3 regions of the Aliirhizobium sp. YIM B11859 genome follow, and region 2 is predicted to be linked to each of the others. Evidence: predicted binding sites of a transcription regulator. Region 2 holds the regulator's gene; each other region holds the start of a gene.
What was found. The regulator PhoB, encoded in region 2, activates phosphate uptake and scavenging genes when phosphate is short. The targets are predictions, from matches to a motif close to TGTCATNNANCTGTCAT.

Region 1 (7,977 bases), on a different contig from region 2:
GGCGATATCACGCGCGAGACTGCGCACTGGCAAGATGCCCGGCGCGATACCCACGGTGTCGGCGAGCGTTCTCACGGCAGGCGCGATTGTCTCTTCCTTGAACCGCAAGGCCTGATGGTCATCCTCGGCTGCATTCAGCGCTGACGACAATGAGGACAGGGCATCGATTGCACGACGCCACTCGATCATCCGCTCCGGCTGAGACGGCGTGACCGGTACGGCATGGAAGAGGTCGTCGAATTCAGTGCGTGCGTCGGAGGCTGCAATGGCGCTTTCCTTGACCGCCAGTTCGGCTACTGCAACGGCCTCGCCCAGCTTGCGCTGGCGTAGCGTCAGCTGGGCATGACGCGAAACCCGCTCGGCATCGGCAAGAGCCGCATCGACGAGTTGATCGGCATTTTCGACCGACGACGCCACCTGCTGCAACGTTTCGCCGGAGGGGTTTGCCACCAGCTTTTCGATCAGGCCGTCGCGTGCCCCACGGGCAGATGCGATAGCCTCACGAGAGACGATCCTGCCCTCTCCTTCCAGCAGTTCCAACTGGCCGGCAAGCTCGCCAGCGTCGGCGCGCAGGTCCGCAAGTTTCTGCGCGGTCCGGGCATTTTCCTGCCTCGCAGCCTCGATCAGCCTGCGATGATGCGCGAGCGTCTCGATGTCAGGCAAGGGCGCGGAAAGAAGAAGACCGATGTCTTTGACCGGCGGGTCAAGGCGGGCTGCCGCGGCATCAAGATCGGTTCTTGCCCTTGCCGCCCGGACCTGCAGCATCTCGAGATTGGCAAGCTCCTCGAGATCCGGCCTCAAGGCCAGAAGCTGGTCGCTCCAGGATTTGGGATCGATCAACCGGGTCGATGGTGCATCCGCCTCCAGCTTGCGCAGCGCGTCGGCTTCTGCCTCGATGCGCTTGCGAAGCTGTCGGATCTCGCGATCGAGCTCGGACCCCTTTTCGACCAGTTGGCGAAGACGAGCCAGATCGGCATCGGCGGGCTGAGCACGCTCAAGCTCTGACAGTTCTTTAAAGCCCAGGCGTCGGGCAGCCTGACTGAGCCGCTGGTCGAAATCGTCAACCTCGCCGCGGACACGGGTGATATCTTCCCGCGCCTTCAGATAGACGCCACTTCGGCCGTAGGCCGCAAGGATGCTAGGGGCTGCGGCGAGCAGCGCTTCGTCGACATCGATGGCTGCGATCTCGTCACCAAGTCTGGTGATCTCCGCGCTGGATGCCGAAAGATCTTCGGCATTTTCACGCCTTTTTTCCAGCGCCGTGGAAAGGCGTGTCTCGAACATCGCCGGCAGAGCGGACAGGGCGCTGAATTGCGACAGACGCGCGCGTTCACGATCCAGTTCCCGCAGAAGCGGTTCGAGCGCCATCAACCGCCGCAACCGATCAAGCGCCCGTTTGGTCTGCCCACGCTCCTGCTGCACCGACTGGATGTCGGCGCTGATCTCGCCTTCTTCCTTCAGCAGGCCCTTCCAGTCACCGGATCGCAATTCGCTGTCGCGCTCGGCCTTGCGGGCCGCGTCATGGGCATCGAGAACCTGATAGAAACGACGGTCCTTCGATCGGCGCTGTGAATAGATGTTGTCTGCATCAGCCTCCAGCGACTTGCGCAGGCTGGTCAGGCCGGTCAGGCCGGAGGCGGCGGAAAACAGCAGGCTGCCGATCTCGCCGCCGCTTTTCAGCATGGTCTCGCCACCAGCGCGAAGCGAATCGGAATTGAGGCCGAAGGCACGCTCGAAGACATCGCGCGACAGATTGCCGAGGAACGGGCTCAGTGCATCATCCGTCAGGCTTTCTTCGGCACCCGTGTCCGCCAAAAGCGTGTTCCGGCGCCCCTTGCGGCGACGGAAAGCCAGCGACTGCCCGTCGCGCGCGGTCAGCCCGGCGCCGATGCGCAGCGCGCCGCTGTCATGCTGGAAACCGTAACTGGTGCGTTCGGGAAAACCGAACAGCAGGTCGGATATGGCAGATAATGCCGAGGACTTGCCGGCCTCGTTCGGCCCATAGACGATATGCAGCTTCGCGTCCGGCCGAAACTCAAGCGTCCGGTCGGTGAGCGCGCCGTAACGCAGGATGTCGAGACGGTCGAAACGCATGGTCAGCCAGCCTCCGCTGCACGTGACAACAGAAGATCGCGCGCTTCCGCCAGAAGAACGTCCAGTTCGTCGCCGAGCGGCAGATCACCGGCGCCGCTTCCGCCCGGCAGTCTTGCGGCAATCTCGGCGATCCTTGCCTGCGCCTCCTCGATAAGCTGCGGGGAAAACCCATCCATCGAAAGCAGACCGTCGAGCCCCAAAAGACCGGCATCGCGCGCGCCTGCCCCAGTTTCGGCCTCGATGCGCAGGTCGAGCTTTTCCAGCCAGATATCACCATGCGCCCTGTGACAGGCAGCCTGCACTTCGTCACGAAAATCATCGCCGCGCGCCAGGATCTCGCTGCGAAAACGGCTGACACCGGCGATGCGGACCCGCAAAGCGAGCGGCCGGCCCTCCATCACCTCGACCAGCGGATCAAGCGTTTCCTCGACGCGGCGCAGAATTGCCGCAGCCGTATCATCCAGATCGACATGGATGTTCAGTTCGGCGAAACGGGCGCTGTCGGTGATCAGCCGCTCATGGGCGATGCGGCCATCCTCGACCATCACCAGCAGAGCGCCCTTGGCGCCCTGTTCGCGGATCGAGCGTCCCTGCAGGTTGCCAGGAAAAACGATCAGCGGATCTTCGGCGACGATCTCGAAATCATGGACATGCCCGAGCGCCCAGTAATCGTAACCGCGCGACCGCAGATCCTCCACCGAACAGGGCGCATAGGGCGCATGCGGTTCGCGGCCCGTCAGAGACGTATGCAGCACGCCGATATTGAACCAGCCGGGTTCAGGTTTCGGATAGGCGAGTGCCAGGTTTTCCGTTGCAGAACGTTCGGCAAATCCCTGGCCGTGAAGTGCGACCTTCAAGTGATCGAGCCTGAAGGTGCCGGGCTTTGCGGTCGGGAATTCGCTGACATTTTTCGGCAGCATGATGGTTTTGGTGATGACGCTTTCGGCGTCATGATTGCCCTTCAACAGAAAGACCGGAATGCCGGCACGCTCCAGCCTTGCCACTTCACGGTTGAAGAATAGGCCGATTTTGTTGTCCTTCCAGTCGCCGTCATAGACGTCGCCGGCGACGATGAAGAAATCGACCTTTCGCGTCACCGCTTCGTCGACAAGCGCCGAGAATGCCTTGCGGCTGGCCTCGACGAAAAGATCCGCAAGGTCCGCATCCTTGAGCGCCAGCCCCTGAAAGGGACTGCCAAGATGCAGGTCGGCGGCATGGATGAAGCGGAATGAGGTCATCAGGCTCGTCTGAACAGAACACATCAGGAACGCCAGACTTAAGGTATCACGCCGCAATAAAAAAGGCCGGGCGTGCGAACACCCAGCCTTTTCCTGTTGAAGACAAGTGTCGCTAGTTGGTGACCTTAAGGTCGACGGGCAGGAACAGCGTCTCGCCGGAGCTATCGTCGACACCGTCATTGTCGGTGACCATGAAGGCCTTGCCGGATTTATCGAAGGCAAAACCTTCCAGCTTGTCGAGAACATAACCGTTGGTGGCGCTCTTCAGGCCGGGCAGGAAGTCGTGGATTTCCTCCTTCTTGACCAGCTGCAGTTCGCCGCCGAGCTTTGCCGGCTTCAGGTCGGCGAGAGCGACACGATAAAGCTTCTTAAGCTTGGCCGCATCGCCGATCAGGTTGTCGCGCTCGACAATGTAGAGATAGTCGCCATTGGCGGTGATTTCCGACAGGCCGACCCAGCCCTTGTCTGCCTTTTCGAGCGGATAACGGACAGCAGCCCATTCCTTCGACTTCGGCTTGTAGGAGAGAAGTTTGACCTGCCCCTTCGGGTCATCCTTCCACTCGCGCTGGATGGCCATCCACAAAGTCAGGTCATCGCCCTTGCCGACGGCGGTAACACCCTCGAGCCCGTAGCGCGTTTCGCCGGCGAGAAGCTCTGCCGGCAGGCCGATCTCGGCCTTGATCTCGCCCTTGGCGTTGACATTATAAAGGCCGTGGCCGACCAACTTGGCGCTGTCGCCTTCCGATGCTAGCCAGAAGCCGCCCTTGCCATCGAGGGCGATGCCTTCGATATCGAGCTTCTGTGCCGGCTGGCCGTTGCGGGTGATGCGGACGACATCGGTGATCTCGGCCGGCTTCTTCGTCGCGTCAATCGTGTAGATCGACGGCTGCATGCCGTAGAAACTGTCATTGACGGCATAAAGGACGCCATCCTTTTCGGCATCACCGACGAGGCCCGACAGAGCGCCCCAGCCGAGCGGCTTGCCGTCGACATCCTTCGAGACGATCGTCGGATAGGCTTTTTCGCCCTCCGCCATTTGATAGATCATCACATGCGAGCGCGGGCCGCCGTCCTCACCGAGATCGGCTTCGTTGGCCGACGCAAGCAGGTTGCGGCCGGGGATTGCGACAGCACCTTCCGGCGACACGCCCGACGGGAGCAGCTGCACGAGTTCAGGCTCGGCGCCGGTATCCTTGTAGACGGCGATCATCGAACCGCGTTCGGAGAGCACGAAGAAATACTGCTGGCCGTTAAAGATGGCGGCTTCCATACCTTCCGGCTCGATACCCTTGTTCTTGGCACGTTTTTCCGGGAAGTGGCCCGCACGGGCAACCGCATATTCCAGCGAGGTACCGGCGTCATAAAGAACCTTGCCGGAACGATCAAAGATGGTGAAGCCGCGCGAACCACCCTTGTAGTCACCTTCATTGGCGATAACGAGACGATCGGTGCCGAGCCATTTAACCGCATCCGGCTCGCGCGGGACGGCCGAAAGCTTGCCGGAAAAATTCAGCGAACCATCGGTTTTGGTGTCAACGCCGTCGAGATCGACCGTGCCGGCGGAGAAATGGCCGGTGACCCTGGCGGTCTTGCTGTCGATGATGACGACGTGGTTGTTTTCCTGCAGTGTCAGGGCAATCTCGCCATTGGCGTTGATGTTGACGAATTCCGGCTCCGGATCTTCCGGAGCGATCTTAGCAAGGCCGGTGACATCGACGCGCTTGATGCTGTCGCAGGCAGGAATACCGTTGTTCAGCGTCACGATCACCAGATCGCCGGCTGGAAGCTGCGGCAGCGCACCGTCGTTCAGGTCTTCGTCGCGCTGGTTCTCAATGGCGATGGCGGCGAATGTGCCGTCCGGCGACACCACGACGGAATCCGGCTGGCCGGCGAGATCGCAGGTGTTTTCCAGTTTCTTCGAGGCGATATCGACGACACCGAGGGCACCTGCAGGCTTGGTCATGTCTTCGGTCCGGTCGATCGTGACCAGAACCTTCGAGCCGGCCACAGCCACCGAGTTCGGCTCGCCGTCGATGGCAAGCGAACCGGCCGCCTTCGGCGCCCTGGCATCGGTGATGTCGACGAAGCCGATCGTGCCGCCCGGCGCGTCGGAATAGATCAGCATATTGCCGTCCCTGGTCGCCGTGATGATCTCTGCAGATGTCGGCTTGTCCTTGCCATCGGCCAGATTGCTGGCGACGGGGAAGGACGCGATGCGGTTAAAAACCTGCTCGGCACTGGCCGGCACGGCAACAGACGCCAGCAATGCGGTTGTCAGCGCGACCTTGAACGAAACTGCCATGACAATTCTCCCCTACCCTTAAACCTGTAGTGGGTATTGGGGCATTGTCGTGACAGCCGAATGACACAGACGGCCCTTCCTGGTTGTATCAGAAGCCGTAGGCAGTGACGATCGTCGCAAAACAAAAGGCCGGGCAAAGCCCGGCCTCTCCTATTCGGTCATAACGACCGAAATTACTTCTTCTTGGCAGCGTAGGCCTTGATCGCTTCCGATACTTCGCCTTCCGCGTGGGCGGCATTGTCGAAGCCATTCAGTTCGACGGCCTTACGGCCGGCCGGAAGCTGCTTGTAGACGCGGAAGAAAGCCTGGAGGCGCTCCTGCTCGACCTGCGGCAGATCGGTGATTTCCTTGATGTTGTCGTAGGTCGGATCGATCTTGCTGGTCGGGACGGCAACGATCTTGTCGTCGACTTCGCCACCGTCGATCATCTTCAGGACGCCGATCGGGCGAACCTTGATGATGGCACCCGGAACAACCGGTTCGCGGGTATAGACAAGCGCGTCGAGCGGATCATTGTCGCCACCGAGCGAACTGGTGATCGAACCGTAATTGGCCGGATAGATGACCGGCATGGACTGGTAGCGGTCGACGACGAGATGGCCGGTGTCGGCATCGATCTCGTATTTGGTGAAGCTGCCCTGCGGGATTTCAATGGCAACGCTGAATTCCTTGCCGTCGTCCTTCTTCTGCGGGAAGTCGAGGTAGGAGACGTAGCTGTCAGCTGAGGCGGCGACGCCGGCGGTAAGAACAAGTGCGGCGGCGGCGGTAAAAAGCGTTTTCATAAAGACCCCTTCGGTATGATGAGGCCTTTCACCTATGCAGGTGAGATGACAGCGCAATGACAATATCCACGTCTAAGAACATCCCATGCGGTTAAGAGAAAAGGCCCGGCAGTGCCGGGCCCTTCCGATATCGATGCCGATCATTTCGACGGACCATCCCTACAGAGGCGATCAGAACTTGACGGTGTAGTTGCTCCGCAGCCAGACCGTCGGGTCCTGACCCTTCGTCGTCGCATTGACCATGAATGACGCGACGCCCTTACCAAGGTCGAACTCTGCGCCGAGGCCTCCGCGAACCCAGAACTGATTGAGGTCCTGGCCATCCAGATCGAAGTCACCGATGCCGATCAAGGTACCGCTCGATGCGGCGGCGTGGTGTTCGAACTGATAATCGATTTCAGTTTTGGCCAGCAGCCGGACACTATCGTTGAGTGGGTGGACGAAGTCTGCACCGAGGCGGGCGATCGTGGCATGGTCACTGGTCCCATCGAAGCTGACCGGGAACGAACCACCGGTTTCCGTGAAACCATCCACCCGGGTATGGGCGTAGGACAGGCCGAGATATGGGGTAATCGCCGTATCGTCGATTGTCACCGCATTCAGCCAGTCAAAGCGGATCTTGGCGCCCCAGGTTTCTGCATTGGTATCGCCGTTGGAATAGTCGGTAACAGCACCGCTTAGGTAACCGCGACGGCTATCGATGCTGCTGCGTCCCCAATAGCCGCCGACCGTCATATAGACGTTCTGCCCCAGATCGGCGGAGACTTCCGGCGAGAGATAGAAGCCGCGCTGGCGCACGTCACCGCCAGCATCGAGATCCTGGTCGGTAGAGGTGACACCTGCCGAGAAACGCGCAGTCACACCCTCGGCAATGCCATAACCAAAGCCGAAGTCGCCCAAGGCAAGACCGCCATCAGCGTGGTCGCCATCATCATAACCGCCGTCGATCGTACCCCAGACTGATCGCTGGCCGGCGGTCAAAAGATTGCGCATCGGCGCCCCCTGGGCGCCGAACATGATCGTGTCGGCGCTGTTTACACCGCTCTGGACAATCATGTTGTTGGCCGCCGCGACGGTGGGGAAATATTTGGCGGTATCGATAATGCCGCTTTCTCCGCCACCCTCGCAGACGTCGGCGGTGCATTCATTGCCGCTGTCATCATCCTCGGTCTCGACGACACGGGCGATATAGGTAGAGCCGCTGGTGGTCTGGCCGACAACAACGCTGCCATCCGCTGAGATAAGATCGGCGCTTGTGGTCATATCACCGTCAAGCGTGGCACCGTTTGCGGTCAGCCATTCCTCGACCGTCGTCATGCCGGTCGCTTCACTCCAGACGAAGCCGTGAGACACAGCGTCAGCATCGGCCGCAGTGCCCACCACCAGCGAACCGTCCGCATTGACACTGCTGGCATAGGAATAGGTGCCGCCCAGCGTGCCCAAGTCGGTCATGGCCGAAGTCGACGCTGCGTAGCGATATGCATGGTATTCGGCATTGTCTGCCGTGTAGGAACTGCCAACCAGGACATTTCCGTCGCCGCTCATCGCCGCAAGGCTGGTA
Region 2 (7,977 bases):
TTAAGCGGATCTTTTCAGCTGTTCTGCGGAAAGCGTTTCCGCGGCCCGCTCGATGCGCGCCAAACCTTCACGCGCTTCTTCGGCGGTGACGACGAGTGGCGGCAAGATACGCACGACGTTGTCGCCGGCCATCACGGCCAGCGTCTTTTCATCGCGCATACCGGCAATCAGATCACCGGCGGGCACCTTGGCCTTGATGCCGAGCAGAAGGCCTTCGCCACGGATATCCTCGATGACCGCCGGGAACCGATCCTTGAGGGCTGCGAGGCCCTGGCGGAAGACCAGCGCGACATCACGGACATTTTCCAGGAAGCCTTCAGCGAGCACGATGTCGAGCACCGCATTGCCGCAAGCCATGGCCAGCGGATTGCCGCCATAGGTGGTGCCGTGAATGCCTGGTTTCATGCCGGAGGCTGCTTCTGCCGTGGCAAGGCAAGCCCCGAAGGGAAACCCGCCGCCGATACCCTTGGCAATCGCCATGATGTCGGGCGTGATGCCGGCCCACTCATGGGCAAAAAACTTGCCGGTACGGCCGACGCCGGTCTGCACTTCATCAAGGATCAGCAGCAGGCCCTTTTCGTCGCAGATGCGGCGAAGCTCGCGCATGAACTCCTTCGGAACGGGGCGTACACCGCCCTCCCCCTGGATCGGCTCGATCAGCAGGGCGCCGGTGTTTTCGTTGATCGCCGCGTTCAGTGCATCAAGGTCACCAAAGGGCACCTGATCAAAGCCCTGGGCCTTCGGGCCGAAGCCCTCCATGTATTTTTCCTGCCCACCGGCCGCGATCGTGGCGATGGTCCGGCCGTGGAAGGCACCTTCGAAAGTGATGATATGGAATTTCTCGGGATTGCCCTTGGAGAAGTGATAACGGCGTGCCGTCTTGATGGCGCATTCCAGCGCTTCCGCGCCCGAATTGGTGAAGAACACCTTGTCAGCAAAAGTCGCTTCCGTCAGCCGCTCTGCGAGGCGCTCCTGACCCGGAATCTCGTAAAGATTCGAGACATGCCAGACCTTCTCGGCCTGCGACTTCAGCGCATCCACCAGATGAGGGTTGGCGTGACCGCAGGAGGTAACCGCAACGCCTGCACCGAAATCGAGATATCGCTCGCCGCTGTCCGTCACCAGCCATACGCCCTCACCGCGCTCGAAGCGCAGAGGAGCCCGGGCAAAAGTGTCGTAAAGCGCAGATTCAGCCATGGCGACATCACTCCTAAGGTGTCCGGCAAAGGACATTTAAGACGTCCAGCAAAGGACATTCCAAAAAATCAAAATGCCGCCCACAGGGCGGCGGCGGCACTATCGCCACTCACCTTTTGAAAGTCAACAAAACTCGCGAAAATACGGGGGTCCGAGGCGCATTTCGGCCGCTCTTTCAGCCCCGGCTTCGAGCTGCCGATCGCTGTGACAAAAATGACTCGCCCACAAAGCAAGTTGGGGACAAACCCCAAAATCGATTCGCGGTGATTCCCGGGACTCTTGTCACGGAGTCTGCCTACCTCTAGGTTAATGATCAATTACTAGACTGCATGCGGCGGAACTAGTCACCAATAGCATAGATATAGTGCCTGTTGCGGAATGTTTTCCGCGACATTGGTGAGGGATTCTGCATGCCACCAACGTTCAAAGGCGGAGAGCGGGCATGAACTGGACGGACGAGCGCGTCGAGAAACTCAAGAGACTCTGGGCCGAAGGCCTGAGCGCCAGCCAGATCGCAGCGCAGCTAGGCGGCGTGAGCCGCAACGCTGTGATCGGCAAGGTTCATCGTCTCAATCTGCCGGGCCGCGCGAAAGCCGGTGGCACTGTTCCGACGAACCGCGCACCCAAACGCCCTGCTGCAACAACCGCTGCACGCCCTTCGAACTTCGCATCCCGCGTCGCCACCCGTACGGTTGCCCGTCCGGTCGGTGCAACGGCTGTCAAGGAAGAGATCGAATTCGACGCGGCACAGGAAATCCAGTACCGCCCGGCATCCAACGTCGTCGTTCCGATCTCGCGCAAGCTCGCCCTGACCGAACTGACGGAACGCACCTGCAAATGGCCGGTCGGTGATCCGCTGACCGATGAGTTCCACTTCTGCGGCTGCGAATCCCCGGATGCGTCGCCGTACTGCAACTATCACGCCAAGCTCGCCTATCAGCCGGTCCACGACCGCCGCAGGGCTGCATCCCGCTCCTGATCCAGGACGCGAACATCCAAAAAGCGGGCTCGATGCCCGCTTTTTTGTTTGTCCAGGCCTAACATGTCCCATCTGCAATGCAGCCTTGCCGGCTGCCGGCTTGCTGATTGACTTCGGAATCCCTATTTATGTACCAGCGAGGACGGCCTCCCCCAGCATGGGTACCAATCGTCGGGACGACCCGGCAGAACCCATGGGGTCAAAGTCATGCGCAGCACGGGCGACCGTATCCGTCACGCCATCAGCTTCGAAGTCATCGGACTGGCAATCTTCACACCGCTCGCGGCCTTCGTATTCGGATTGCCTGTGGAGCATGTGGGTGTCGTGGGCATTGTTTCGGCAACGCTGGCGACCGGATGGAACTATTTCTACAATCTGGGCTTCGATCACTTGATGCAGAAATATCGAGGCGGAACGCAGAAGGGGCTGGCGCTCCGCGTTCTGCATGCCGTGCTGTTCGAGCTCGGCCTGTTGATCGTGCTGATGCCGTTCATCGCCTGGTATCTCGGCATCAGCCTGATGCAGGCGCTGGTGATGGATATATCCTTCGCCCTGTTTTACCTGGTCTATGCGTTCTTCTTCAATATCGCTTATGACCGGCTGTTTCCGCTGCCCGAGTGGCAGAAGGAAGCGAAGGCCTGAGAACTGCCCGGCTAAACAGTTCAGCCCGAGGCGGAGGACCGCGCCCGGGCTGAAAACACAAAGGCAGGCCTGATTTGGAGATCAGGATTCCATCGAATAACCTGCACCGCGGACGGTGCGGATGACATCCTGCATGTTGGAGAAGTTGAGCGCCTTGCGCAGGCGGCCGACATGGACGTCGACAGTGCGTTCGTCGACATAGATGTCATGACCCCAGACGCCATCCAGAAGCTGCGAACGGGAGAAGACGCGGCCCGGCGACACCATCAGGAATTCCAGAAGACGGAATTCCGTCGGGCCGAGTCGAACCTCACGGCTCTTGCGGTGGACGCGGTGGGTTTCGCGATCAAGCTCGATATCGCCACAGCGCAGCACGCTGGAGAGAACCTCGGGCTTGGCGCGGCGCAGCATTGCCTTGACCCGCGCCATCAGCTCCGGCGTCGAGAAGGGCTTGACGACATAGTCGTCGGCGCCGGTCGCAAGACCACGGACCCGCTCGCTTTCCTCGCCCCGGGCCGTCAGCATAATGACCGGAAGCCGCTCGGTTTCCGGCCGCATGCGCAGTCGCCGGCAAAGTTCGATGCCGGAGACGCCAGGCAACATCCAGTCAAGGATCAGCAGGTCGGGTGTGCGCTCCTGCAGCCGGATCTCGGCCTCGTCGCCTCTCAGTATCGTTTCAACCTCGTAGCCCTCGGCTTCGAGATTATAGCGAAGAAGCACGCTCAGTGCTTCTTCGTCTTCCACGACCGCTATTCTTGGCTGCATACTCAATTTGCTCCGTCACATCACCCCAATCGGCTCCCGATCGGGGCTTACTCCGCTATGGCGCCGACCGTGTTCGACGTGTCGTCCTTCGGACGCTCACCTTCGAGCTGCGCACCTGTCGTCATGTAGTAGATGGTTTCAGCGATGTTGGTCGCGTGGTCGCCGATGCGCTCGATATTCTTGGCGCAGAACAGCAGATGCGTGCAGGTGGTGATGTTGCGCGGATCTTCCATCATGTAGGTCAGGAGTTCACGGAACAGCGACGTGTACATCGCGTCGATCTCTTCGTCGCGAAGCCTGATGATTTCCGCCTTTTCAGCCGAACGGCTTGCATAAACGTCCAGCACATCCTTGAGCTGCACCGCAGCAAGATCCGAAAGATGCTCCAGGCCGCGTGCGAGCTTGCGGGGTACACCCGTTCCCTGCACGGCGATAACGCGCTTGGCGGTATTCTTTCCGAGATCGCCAACACGCTCGAGGTCAGCTGCGATACGCAGCGTGCCGATGATTTCGCGCAGGTCGGCAGCCATCGGCTGGCGCTTGGCGATCGTGACGATTGCCTTGTCCTGGATCTCGCGTTCGGCGTGATCGAGAATGACGTCGTCAGAAATCACCTTCTGTGCAAGCGCGGAGTCGGAATTGACCAGCGCACGCACGGCGTCGCCGCACATCTGTTCCGCAAGACCACCCATCTCGGAGATGCGGCGGCGGAGATATTTCAATTCTTCGTCGTAGGCCGACAGGATATGACTTGATACCATTTTCTTGTCCTTAAGATCCGTGAAAGGCAGCAGGCGTCGGCGATCAATCAGCCGAAGCGGCCCATGATGTAGTCCTGGGTGCGCTGGTCATCCGGATTGGTGAACATCTTGTCCGTGTCGTTTTCCTCGACGAGCTGGCCGAGGTGGAACATGGCGGTGCGCTGCGAGACGCGGGCGGCCTGCTGCATCGAATGCGTGACGATGACGATCGTGTAGTTGGCGCGCAGTTCGTGGATCAGTTCCTCGACCTTGGCGGTTGCGATCGGATCGAGTGCCGAGCAGGGCTCGTCCATCAGGATGACTTCCGGCGAGACGGCGATGGCACGCGCAATGCAGAGACGCTGCTGCTGACCGCCCGAAAGCCCGGTGCCGCCTTCATGCAGACGATCCTTGACCTCCGTCCACAGGCCGGCGCGCTGAAGGCTTGCCTCGACGATCTGGTCCATATCGGACTTGCCGCGGGCAAGGCCATGGATGCGCGGGCCATAGGCAATGTTCTCGTAGATGGACTTCGGGAACGGGTTCGGCTTCTGGAAGACCATGCCGACACGGGCACGCAGTTCCACGACATCGATTTCCTTGTCGTAGATATCGTCCGTATCGAGCGTGATCTTGCCGGTGACCCGGCAGCTCTCGATCGTGTCATTCATGCGGTTCAACGTGCGCAGGAAGGTCGACTTGCCGCAGCCGGAAGGTCCGATGAGGGCGGTGACCGTGTTTTCGCGAACGTTGAGGTTCACGTCGAAAAGCGCGCGCTTTTCGCCGTAATAAACCGACACGTCCTTGCCAATCATCTTGTACGCGACTTCATTCATCTTCTTGTCCAGCGCCTTCTCAACTGCTGCTTCTGACAACATATTCATTGTGTCGATCTCCTACCACCGGCGCTCGAACCGCCGCCGCAACAGAATTGCACCCACGTTCATGACGATCAGGAACAGGAGCAGGATGATGATTGCTCCCGAGGTTCTTTCGACGAAGGCGCGTTCCGCCTCGTTTGCCCACATGTAGATCTGCACCGGCAGCGCGGTCGACGGATCGAGCGGCGTCGTCGGATAATTGGCGACGAAGGCCACCATGCCGATCAGCAGAAGCGGCGCGGTTTCGCCGAGCGCATGCGCAAGGCCGATGATCGTGCCGGTCAGAATGCCTGGCATGGCGAGCGGCAGGACGTGATGGAAGATGGTCTGCATCTTCGACGCGCCAAGGCCAAGTGCGGCCGCCCGGATCGACGGAGGAACTGCCTTCAGCGCCGCACGGGTGGCGATGATGATTGTCGGCAGGGTCATCAGCGTCAACACCAGGCCGCCGACGAGCGATGCCGAGCGCGGCAGGCCCATGAAGTTGATGAAGACCGCGAGACCGAGGAGACCGTAGACAATCGACGGCACGGCCGCCAGATTGTTGATGTTGACCTCGATCAGGTCAGTAAACCGGTTTTTCGGTGCGAATTCCTCAAGATAGATCGAGGCAGCGACACCGATCGGCAGGGCGAGCACCAGCACGATCACCATCATGTAGAAGGAGCCGATCAGGGCGACGCCGACGCCGGCTGCTTCCGGACGGCTGGAATTGCCGTTGGCGAAGATGCCGGTGTTGAAATGCTTGGCCAGCGCACCACTCGACGCGAGCTGGTTCATCCAGGCGACCTGCTGGTCGGAAACCTTGCGGTTGCTTTCCGTGACCGAGAGATCGATCTGGCCCTTGAAGGCCGAGTCGATATCGCCGGCAGCCAGCAAGGACACAGTCTGGGTGGTGCCGATGATTTGCGGATTGGCGATGACCATGTCGCGCAGCTCGCCACGCACACCGTCGGAAACCATCTGACTGACTGCGCGAAGGCCCTGACGATCGCTTTCGGCGACGCCGAGAGCCTTGGCCACCGCGTTGCGGGCGATGAGCGGATAGTTCGCCGTCATCAATTTGGTAGGGTTGCTGGCGCGCTCGTTATCCTTGTCGATGATCTGCTCGGAAAACTCGACCGGAACGGTGATCATCGTCTGCTGGAAGGCGGTATAGCCCTTGGACACAACCGACCACAGCAGAAGGAAAAGGAAGAGGATGCCGAAGGCGAGCGCCAGCATGCCATAGGCACGGAAACGTCGTTCTGCAGCATAACGGCGCTTGATGCCGATATCGCGGCGAGCGGGCCTTGCGGCGGCGCCGGCGGGGATCGAAACCACGTCGGTCATTCGTACTGCTCCCGGTATTTGCGCACGATATAGAGCGCGTAGATATTGAGGCAAAGCGTGATCACAAAGAGCGTGATGCCGAGCGCGAAGGCCACAAGCGTCTGGGGCGAGGTGAACTCCAGATCGCCCGTCAGCTGGTTGACGATCTTGACCGTCACCGTCGTCATGGGCTCGAACGGATTGAGCTGCATGCGGGCGGCAACACCGGCGGCCAGCACGACGATCATGGTTTCACCGACGGCACGCGACGCGGTCATCAAAAGAGCGCCGACGATGCCCGGCAGAGCCGCCGGCAAGACGACCTTCTTGATGGTTTCGGAGCGGGTTGCACCCAGGCCCAGCGAACCGTCACGCAGGGCCCGTGGGACCGCGGTGATGATGTCGTCCGACAGCGAGGAGACGTAGGGGATGAGCATGATGCCCATGACAAAGCCGGCTGTCAGCACGCTCTGTGCCTGGATGAAATTGGCATAATCGCCGGTCACGAGACCGTTCAGCTGCGACGAGATATCCCGTAGGAAGGGCCCGACCGTGGTCAGCGCGAAGAAACCGTAGACGATGGTCGGAATACCGGCCAGAACCTCGAGCAGCGGCTTTGCGACGGCCCGAACCTTCGGGGCCGCATATTCCGACATGTAGATTGCCGAAAACAGGCCGCTCGGAACCGCAACGAGCATGGCGACGAAGCCGATATAAAGCGTGCCCAGCAGAAGCGGGATGAGGCCGAACTGACCTTCCGAGGCCGTTGCACCGGCTGCGGCAAAACGCGGATCCCAGACCGTGCCGAAGAAGAATTCCCATGCCGGTACGCGGCCGAAGAAGTGGGCCGCCTCCGACAACATCGACATGATGATGCCGACGGTGGTCAGAATGGCGATCGAGGAGGCGACGACCAGCGACCAGAGGATCACTCGTTCGACCCTGTTGCGGGCCCTGAAACGCGGCGCGATCCGAACGTAGGACAGTCCCGCGCCGACAAGTGCTGCAATCAGGACGACGGCCGTCATGATGCGGACGCTGATCTTGTTCATCGCATTGAGGTCGCCGGCCGAGCCGACCATGTAAGGCTCCGGATCGCCAGCGAGCGGGATGCCCTTGGCGCCGAGCGCGTTGCGCAACTCGACCGGATTGCTGCCGACACGATCGATTTCATCGAGTGTCAGCGCATTCATGCCGCGGGCAAGCGAGCTTACCATGCCGAAGCTCAAGCCCTGCTCCGCCGGCGTGCGGGCCTTCACCTCATCGGGGAAGCCGTCGCGGATGACGGAATTGACATAGAGGGGGCTGGCGATGAGCCATGCTGCAAGAATGAGCGCGGCCGGAAGGACGGCGCAAATTGCAACGAAGGAACCGTAATAACCGGGGCGGGAATGCATCTTCGACGATACACCGCCGGAGATCGCCAAAGCCTGCCGCATCCCGGCAACGTAACAGACGATCG
Region 3 (7,977 bases), on a different contig from region 2:
TTTCTCCCGCGATCGTGGTCTCCTCGACGATCCGGCCGACGAAGCGCGTGTCGATGATGGAAATACCGGTCAGGCTGTCGCCCTTTTTCAGTTCACCACGGGCGTTGAGGAGCGCCATGCGGGCCGAAACGGCGGTGCCGGTCGGTGAGCGGTCGATCTTGCCGGGCTGGATGGCGACGACGGATCTGGCCAGAAGTTCGCCGTTTTCGCGATAGGGCTTTCCTGCAAAGAGACAGAAGGAAATATGGTTCCATCCCTCCTGTTCCGGGTGGGAAAAACCGAGTTGGCGGTTGGCTTCATTGGTGATCCTGATGCCGGTTTCGGCAATCAGGCGAGCGTTTTCGGGAATGAGATCAATGCCGATCTCGACCGGATCGACGACAACAAAACTGTCACCGCCATAGGCCGTGTCGACGGTGATGGTGCCGAGGCCTGGAACGTCGAGGGATGCGCCGAGCTTCTGGGCGAAACTCTTGACGTTGGTGACGGTGATCCACTCGGCCTTGCCGTTGCGGCACTCGGCCTCGACTTCAACCAGACCCGCCGGGGCTTCGAGGACCATTTTCGTCACCGGCTCGGTCATCGGAATGATGCCGCTGTCGAGCAGGACGGTTGCAACGCAGATCGAGTTCGAGCCCGACATGGGAGGCGTGTCCTCCGGCTCCATGATGATCCAGCCCATCTGGGCTTTCGGATTTTTCGGCGGCACGAGCAAGTTGACGTGGCGGAAGACCCCGCCGCGTGGTTCGTTGAGGACGAAATTCCTCAAGCTTTGGTCCTTGGCGATGAAACGTGACTGTTCCCAGATTGTTTCGCCCGGTGGTGGAGCGACCCCGCCGACGATGACATCCCCGACTTCGCCTTCCGCATGGCAGGTGACGATGTGAATGATCTTGGATGAACGCATCAGTGTTTCTCCGGAATATCGGGGTCGAATGTCGATCAGCGCATCGCGGCTGGGCGGGCGGCGCCCCGCGCAGGCGGAGAGGCGCCATTTTCCGGCAAGATCAGAGCGAGCGGGTGAGGCCGCCGTCGACCTTGAGGTTCTGGCCGGTGATATAACCGGCTCCCTCTGAGACGAGGAAGGCGATCGTTGCGGCGATTTCAGCGCTCGTTCCGTACCGTTGCATCGGCACCGCGTCGCGGCGTTCCTCGGTTGCCGGCAGGCTGTCGATCCAGCCGGGCAGGACGTTGTTGATGCGGATATTGTCGGCCGCGTATGTGTCTGCGTAGATCTTGGTGTAGGCGGCGAGCCCGGCGCGGAACACTGCAGAGGTCGGGAACATGGCAGCCGGCTCGAAGGCCCAGGCGGTCGAGATGTTGACGATCGCGCCTGACTTTTGCGCCTGCATGATCGGGGTGACAAGGCGCACGGCGCGGATGACGTTCATCAGATAGACGTCGAGGCCGGTATGCCATTGCTCGTCGGAGATCTCGGTGATTTGCGCACGCGGACCGTGGCCGGCGCTGTTGACCAGCGCGTCGATGCGACCCCATTTTTCCATCGTCGTTCCGACCAGCCGCGTCAGGTCGTCGTTCGACTGGTTGGAGCCGGTCACGCCGATACCACCGAGTTCTGCTGCCAGTGCCTCGCCCTTGCCCGAGGACGACAGGATCGCGACCTTGAAACCATCGGCCGCCAGCCGGCGTGCCGCCTCAGCACCCATGCCGCTGCCGCCCGCCGTGATGATCGCCACTTTTTCCGTTGTCATGTTGGGCTTCCTCCGTGCTGTGTTTGTCCGATCGATTTCGTGCATCCTGCATAACACCGGCTCGCGAGGGGCTGCAAAGCCGTTTTGTGGAAATCGTTCCGGCGCAAACCCGAGTGAGGGAGCGAACCGCGGACAGGATAAGGCAGGGCTATTTCTTCTTCGGCTTGAAATCGATGATCATCGATTTGAGCTCGACCTCGCGTACACGGTGCGCCGCTTCGCCCGGCGTCACCCAGGCCAGTTGGCGCTGGCCGCGTTCCTTGAATTTCTGATCGATCTCCGTCACCTCGACGGGGAATACCTCGACCGTGCAGGGCGCAACGTCGCCATTGTCCAGCCATTTGAGATAGGTGTAGCGGCCGACCGGCTTCTTTTTCGCCTTGCCGCGCACGCCGGCTTCCTGCCAGGCTTCTATCTCGGCTGCCTGATGCGGCTTTTTCTTCTTCATCGGCCAACCCTTTGGGATCACCCAGCGGCCGCTGTCGCGCGAAGTGATGACCAGCACTTCGATGCCGTTGCCATCGGCGGCGGGCCGATAACACAGGGCTGCATATTGCAGGCGGAATTCGCCGGAAAACAGCTTTTCCGGCATCTGCGCAAGTTGCTGCAGCAGGGTTTTCGGCTTGTCCCTCGATTGCCGGATGTCTTTCTTGACAGGTTTCATGCCGGTTTAAATGTCGATTTTCACAGTTGATTCCAGCGGGGCGATAGCATTTATGACAGTTTTGTGACAGTCCCGGCCCGGTTCCGGTTGCGGGACGACAACAAGGATCAGGGCCATGATGAGCGTTTTCCGGAAATTGATGCCGCGTGAAGACAAGTTTTTCGACATGTTTTCCGAGCACGCCCGGACAGTCGTGGAGGCGGCCGAGGCGCTCGGCCATCTTTTGAACGGCGAAGACGTCGACAAGAATTGTGAGCGGATCGTAACGCTCGAGGATCGAGCCGACAATATCACCCGCGAGGTTCTTCTTGCCGTTCGCCGGTCTTTCATCACGCCGTTCGATCGCGGTGACATCAAGGATCTGATCCAGTCGATGGATGATGCGATCGACATGATGCACAAGACCGTCAAGACCATCCGTCTGTTCGAACAGACGGAGTTCGATCCGTTGATGCGACAGATGGGCGAGGAGGTCGTCAAGGCGGCACATCTTGTCGCCGAGGCCGTGCCGTTGCTCGACAAGCTCGGTGCCAATGCGCAGCGCCTGAGCGCGATTGCCGAGGAAGTCACCCGCGTCGAGGGCCGTTCGGACGACCTGCACGACCAGGGACTGAAGGACCTTTTCCTGCGCCACGGCGCTTCGGGCAATGCGATGGCCTATATGATCGGCAGCCAGATCTACGGCGAGCTGGAGAAGGTCGTCGACCGCTTCGAGGACGTTGCCAACGAGATCAGCGGCATCGTGATCGAGAACGTCTGATGGATGCGTCGCTCGCCTTTCCTCTGCTTGCCGGGTTGATCGGCATTGCCTTGTTCTTCGATTTCCTCAACGGATTGCATGACGCGGCCAATTCGATCGCGACGATCGTCTCAACCCGCGTGCTGAAGCCGCAATATGCGGTGGCATGGGCGGCATTCTTCAACTTCATCGCCTTCATGTTCTTCGGCCTGCATGTGGCCGAGACGCTCGGCACCGGCATTATCGATCCGAGCATCGTTTCGCCGCAGCTCATCTTCGCCGCGCTGATCGGCGCGATCGTCTGGAACATCGTCACCTGGATTTTCGGCATTCCCTCCAGTTCCTCGCATGCGCTGGTCGGTGGTCTGGTCGGGGCGGGATTGGCAAAAGTCGGATTCGATTCAATCGTCTGGGCCGGTCTGTTAAAGACGGTTGGGGCAATCTTCATGTCGCCGGCGATCGGCTTCTTTCTGGCTCTGGTGCTGGTGCTGATCGTGTCCTGGGCTTTCGTGCGGCAGACGCCGTTTGCTGTCGACCGGACCTTCCGCGTTCTTCAATTCGTCTCTGCCTCGCTCTATTCGCTGGGCCATGGCGGTAATGACGCGCAAAAGACGATGGGCATCATTGCCATATTGCTGTTCAGCCAGGGCCATCTCGGTTCGGATTTCTATGTGCCCTTCTGGGTGGTGATTTCCTGCCAGTCCGCAATGGCGCTCGGAACCTTGTTCGGCGGCTGGCGGATCGTCCACACGATGGGATCGAAGATCACCCGGCTCAACCCGATGCAGGGGTTCTGTGCCGAGACCGGTGGAGCGTTGACGCTGTTCGGCGCCACATGGCTCGGCATTCCGGTTTCGACGACGCACACGATCACCGGAGCCATTGTCGGCGTTGGTGCTGCGCGTCGTGTCTCGGCCGTCCGCTGGGGGCTTGCCGGCAATATCGTCATCGCCTGGATCGTCACCATGCCGGCGGCGGCGCTGATTTCCTGGCTCACCTACAGCATCGCTTCGCTGTTCGGCTGACCGGGAGGTTGCCAGGCGGGCGGGCGCGGGCATCCGCAAAATTCTGTGGTTATCTGCGCCTGCATCTTCCGCTCGTCGCCGCGGAGTAAGACAACGCCTGCCATGGCCAAGCTCTATTTCCACTACGCGACGATGAATGCCGGCAAGTCGACCATGTTGCTTCAGGCGTCCTATAACTACCGCGAGCGCGGCATGCGCACGGCGATCTTCATCGCTGCGCTCGACGATCGCGCCGGCATGGGGCGCGTCTCGTCTCGGATAGGTCTTTCATCGGATGCCATTCCGTTCAATCCGGGTGACGATCTGCTTGCGACGATCACCCAGATGCATGCAGAAGAGCCGCTCGCCTGCGTTTTCGTCGACGAGGCCCAGTTCCTGTCGGCTGAACAGGTCTGGCAGCTTGCGAATGTCTGCGACCACATCGGCATTCCCGTCATGGCCTACGGCCTGAGAACTGATTTTCAGGGCAAGCTGTTTCCCGGATCGCATGAATTGCTGGCGATCGCCGATGAGTTGCGCGAAGTAAGGACGATCTGCCATTGCGGCCGCAAGGCGACGATGGTCGTGCGGGTCGATGAGGCAGGCGAGGTGATCCGCGAGGGCGCGCAGGTCGAAGTCGGCGGCAACGAACGTTATGTGTCGCTCTGCCGGCGCCACTGGGAAGGTCAGATGCGTTGCGACTGACGCAGCTGTGATGGCTATCCCCTAAAAAATCGGGGTAAGTTCGTTCTATTGACCAATGTCAAAGCTTTATAGTCCTGCAGCGCTAAAACGCAGTCATCGCGACTGAAACGCGAACCTTTGCAGGAGAATTCGATGAGCAGAACGATACTCAAGACCGTCATTGTGGCAGCCGGAGCGGCTTTGTTTGCACTGCCGGCGCTTTCCGCCGAGATCGAGATCAAGATGCTCAACAAGGGCGCCGACGGTCAGGCCATGGTGTTTGAGCCGGCCGCGGTCAAGGCTGCGCCGGGTGATACGATCAAGTTCATCGCCGCCGACAAGGGGCATGATGCCGCCTCCATCGCCGGCCTTGTTCCCGACGGCGTTGCCGACATCAAGGGCAAGATGAGCCAGGACCTTGTGGTCACGGTAGACAAGCCGGGCGCCTATGTCTTCAAGTGCACGCCGCATTTCGGCATGGGCATGGTGGCCCTGGTCATTGTCGGTGACACGCCGGCCAATGTCGATGCGGTCAAGGCCGCCAAGATGCCGAAAAAGGCCAAGGATCGCCTGGACGCGGAAATTGCCCAGCTTGGCCTCTGATTTTCATAAAATCCAATACGACACCCTTTTCATTACCTAAGCATTTCCTTTTTTATCACCTAGTTATTCTTATCGGGCCGCTGTCGCTAAATCGCGCAGCGGCCCTATTTCCTTGCGAAGTGCCCGCCGTTGGGCACGGAGGCAGGGCATGGGCGTTTCCGGATCTTTCGAAGAACTGGCCAGCAGGTTCGATGCCGAACTGAAAGCCCTGGCAGCTGCGGGCGAGGACATCGTCACGGTGCTTGCAGGGATGACTGCGGCGCAGCCGACGGGTGCCCCCGTCGATCTCGCTCTGCTGGGACAGGCGCGCAAAGCGCTGCTGGCTCGACAGCGTGCGGTTCATGACGGGCTGGCACAAGCGGTGGCTGCGATTTCAACGGCTGTCGATGAGGAGAGGGCGCTTTTCGAACGCCGCGAAGTGCCGCTGAAAAGCGACATGATCCTCGGGTTTCTGTCGAAACGGACGATGCGCCAAAGGATGGAGCGGCGGGCAGCCAGATCGGGTGGCGTCGAGCGGCTGCGGACATCGCTCGGCCGTGCCGACCGGCTTGCCGGACGGATCGATGCCCAGCGGCGGAGCGTCATGGGCCAACGCGGGACAGCCGAAAAATTGCTCGACGGTGTTCCGGGCAGGCCGGACGCGGCTGAGCGGACCGTTGCTGGCGGGCGTGATGTGCCGCCGGCGGTCATAACCCTCGTCGCCTCGGTGGTCGACGCGCTGAACCTTGGGGGGCGCGATCTGACATTGCTGCTGCAAAAGCTGATTTTCGATGTCGAGCGGCTTCTCGACCTTTATTCCGTGCTGCTTTCCTTCCGGCGCGACCGGGAGGCACATGTGCTCACAGCCGAAACCTATCCGTATTTTTGCAAGGCTGTCGGCCGGCTGGCGAAGGATATCCTGCCCGGCGGGCGGCTGGCGGGCAGCCGCGGAAAGATAGACTTTGCCTTTGCCGAGCGTTTTGCCCCGACGTGAACACCCGCGGCGGTGGCATTGCGACATTTTTCCGGCCATGATCCTTCGGCTTTGCGTCCGCCGGCTGTTGTACTCGTGCAGTCGACGCCATATCTCAACGCGGACGAATACGCATTCAGGAGGACTTGATGCTTCACCAGATCACCGGATTTCTTCGAGGCATGGCAGCGGCCATTGGGCGCGGGCTGCGGGTCTTGATCGCCTGGCTGGTCTGGCCGCTGATGGCCGCGAATGGCTGGTATCGCGGGCGGCGTTTGTGGGTGAAGGGGCCGATTGCCGTCTTCTTCATCCTGCTTGCCGCATTCTACGGTTATTTCATCTGGCAGACGCAGGTCTGGCGGGGTTTCGATCCCAATTTCGTCGACAGCTATCGCTGGAACGAGCGCAATATTCCGGCCGGACAGGAACTGCCGGCACCCGGCCTGCAGGCGCAGGCCGCAGCGGAAAGCCGCCCGGCTGCTGCTGCGCCGAAACAGTGCCAGACATCGGCGATCGCCGATGCTGCGGCAGATCTCACCGACATGAACGTCAACCAGAATGCCTGGATTTCCTCCATGCTTCTCTACAGGCTCGGGTTCTTCGGGGTTGACTGGGATCATACGCCGTTCCTTGACAACAAGGCATCGTTCCAGCGCGGCGTGAACCAGGCGGTTCGCCGGACGGCGGTCGAACTGGTCGATACACTGGCGCGGGTGAGGGGCACGTCAGGCGTCAACACCAATCTGCAGGATGCCCGCAGCAATTTGCAGTTCGACGAATATTCCTGGTATTTCGGCCTGAGCCCGTTCGGGCCGAAGACGCCGACGCCGAGCTATTATCGAACTGCGATCAAGAATTTGAGGAATTTCAACGTCGAACTCAGCACCTGTGCCGCCTTGTTCGACAGCCGTTCCGACAATCTCGTGCAGTTCCTCGACCGGGTGGCGAACGATCTCGGCAGCACTTCGGCGATCCTGCGTGAGCGGTCGGAGAACTATAATGGCGGCTGGTTCGACACCCGTGCGGACGACCGCTTCTGGTTCGCATACGGGCAGCTTTACGGCTATTACGCGATCCTTTCCGGCGCCGGTGCCGACTTCTCGCAGGTCATTCGCGAGCGCAATCTGGCGACATTGTGGGCCGATACGTTGAAGCAGATGCAGGCGGCCTTGCGCATCCAGCCGGCGATCATTTCCAACGGTGCCGAAGACGGATGGATCATGCCGACGCATCTGGCAGTGATGGGCTTTTATACGCTGCGGGTGCGCTCCAACATCGTCGAGATACGCTCGGTTCTCGACCGGTAGGGCAATCTCCGGACACGACACCGCTTGGCGCCCTTGCCGGTTTTCTCCCGGCGAGGGCGGTCAGCCCTTGAGCATTTCCGCGTCGGGGATGAAGCCGATGGTCGAGCTGAGCTGCGGAAAAAGCTCGTAGGTCATGCCGATGACATCGCCCTGTCCGGTGTCGTCGGCCCTGAACTTGCCGACGCTGCGGACGAACTTGAAGCTCGACGGGCCGGTGATGACCCGGTAGAGATTATGGTAGGTCAGGCGTGCGGCGCTGGCACGCTCAAACGTTTCCATGATGACAGCGAGATCGTCCGGGTGGATGGCTGC

Region 1: AC2GXZ_RS20185 (esterase-like activity of phytase family protein) is a predicted target of PhoB. The motif match lies at 5,684-5,700, and genes of this name have one in related genera.
Region 3: AC2GXZ_RS03955 (DUF47 domain-containing protein) is a predicted target of PhoB. The motif match lies at 2,429-2,445, and genes of this name have one in related genera.

What each region holds. Positions count from the first base shown of each region.
Region 1 covers NZ_JBXHAY010000005.1:149,213-157,189, forward strand. Annotated here, with positions in the region: gene AC2GXZ_RS20175 (ATP-binding protein) at 1-2,094, opposite strand, end outside; gene AC2GXZ_RS20180 (metallophosphoesterase family protein) at 2,097-3,332, opposite strand; gene AC2GXZ_RS20185 (esterase-like activity of phytase family protein) at 3,445-5,634, opposite strand; gene AC2GXZ_RS20190 (inorganic diphosphatase) at 5,808-6,416, opposite strand; gene AC2GXZ_RS20195 (autotransporter domain-containing protein) at 6,588-7,977, opposite strand, start outside.
Region 2 covers NZ_JBXHAY010000002.1:721,573-729,549, forward strand. Annotated here, with positions in the region: gene AC2GXZ_RS09700 (acetylornithine transaminase) at 1-1,197, opposite strand; gene AC2GXZ_RS09705 (GcrA family cell cycle regulator) at 1,640-2,176, shown strand; gene AC2GXZ_RS09710 (PACE efflux transporter) at 2,384-2,818, shown strand; gene phoB (phosphate regulon transcriptional regulator PhoB) at 2,900-3,583, opposite strand; gene phoU (phosphate signaling complex protein PhoU) at 3,631-4,344, opposite strand; gene pstB (phosphate ABC transporter ATP-binding protein PstB) at 4,392-5,207, opposite strand; gene pstA (phosphate ABC transporter permease PstA) at 5,220-6,536, opposite strand; gene pstC (phosphate ABC transporter permease subunit PstC) at 6,533-7,977, opposite strand, start outside.
Region 3 covers NZ_JBXHAY010000001.1:846,306-854,282, forward strand. Annotated here, with positions in the region: gene AC2GXZ_RS03940 (trans-3-hydroxy-L-proline dehydratase) at 1-907, opposite strand, end outside; gene AC2GXZ_RS03945 (SDR family oxidoreductase) at 1,008-1,712, opposite strand; gene AC2GXZ_RS03950 (NUDIX hydrolase) at 1,861-2,376, opposite strand; gene AC2GXZ_RS03955 (DUF47 domain-containing protein) at 2,492-3,136, shown strand; gene AC2GXZ_RS03960 (anion permease) at 3,136-4,140, shown strand; gene AC2GXZ_RS03965 (thymidine kinase) at 4,243-4,824, shown strand; gene AC2GXZ_RS03970 (pseudoazurin) at 4,957-5,406, shown strand; gene AC2GXZ_RS03975 (hypothetical protein) at 5,555-6,379, shown strand; gene AC2GXZ_RS03980 (DUF2333 family protein) at 6,508-7,665, shown strand; gene AC2GXZ_RS03985 (PAS domain-containing protein) at 7,726-7,977, opposite strand, start outside.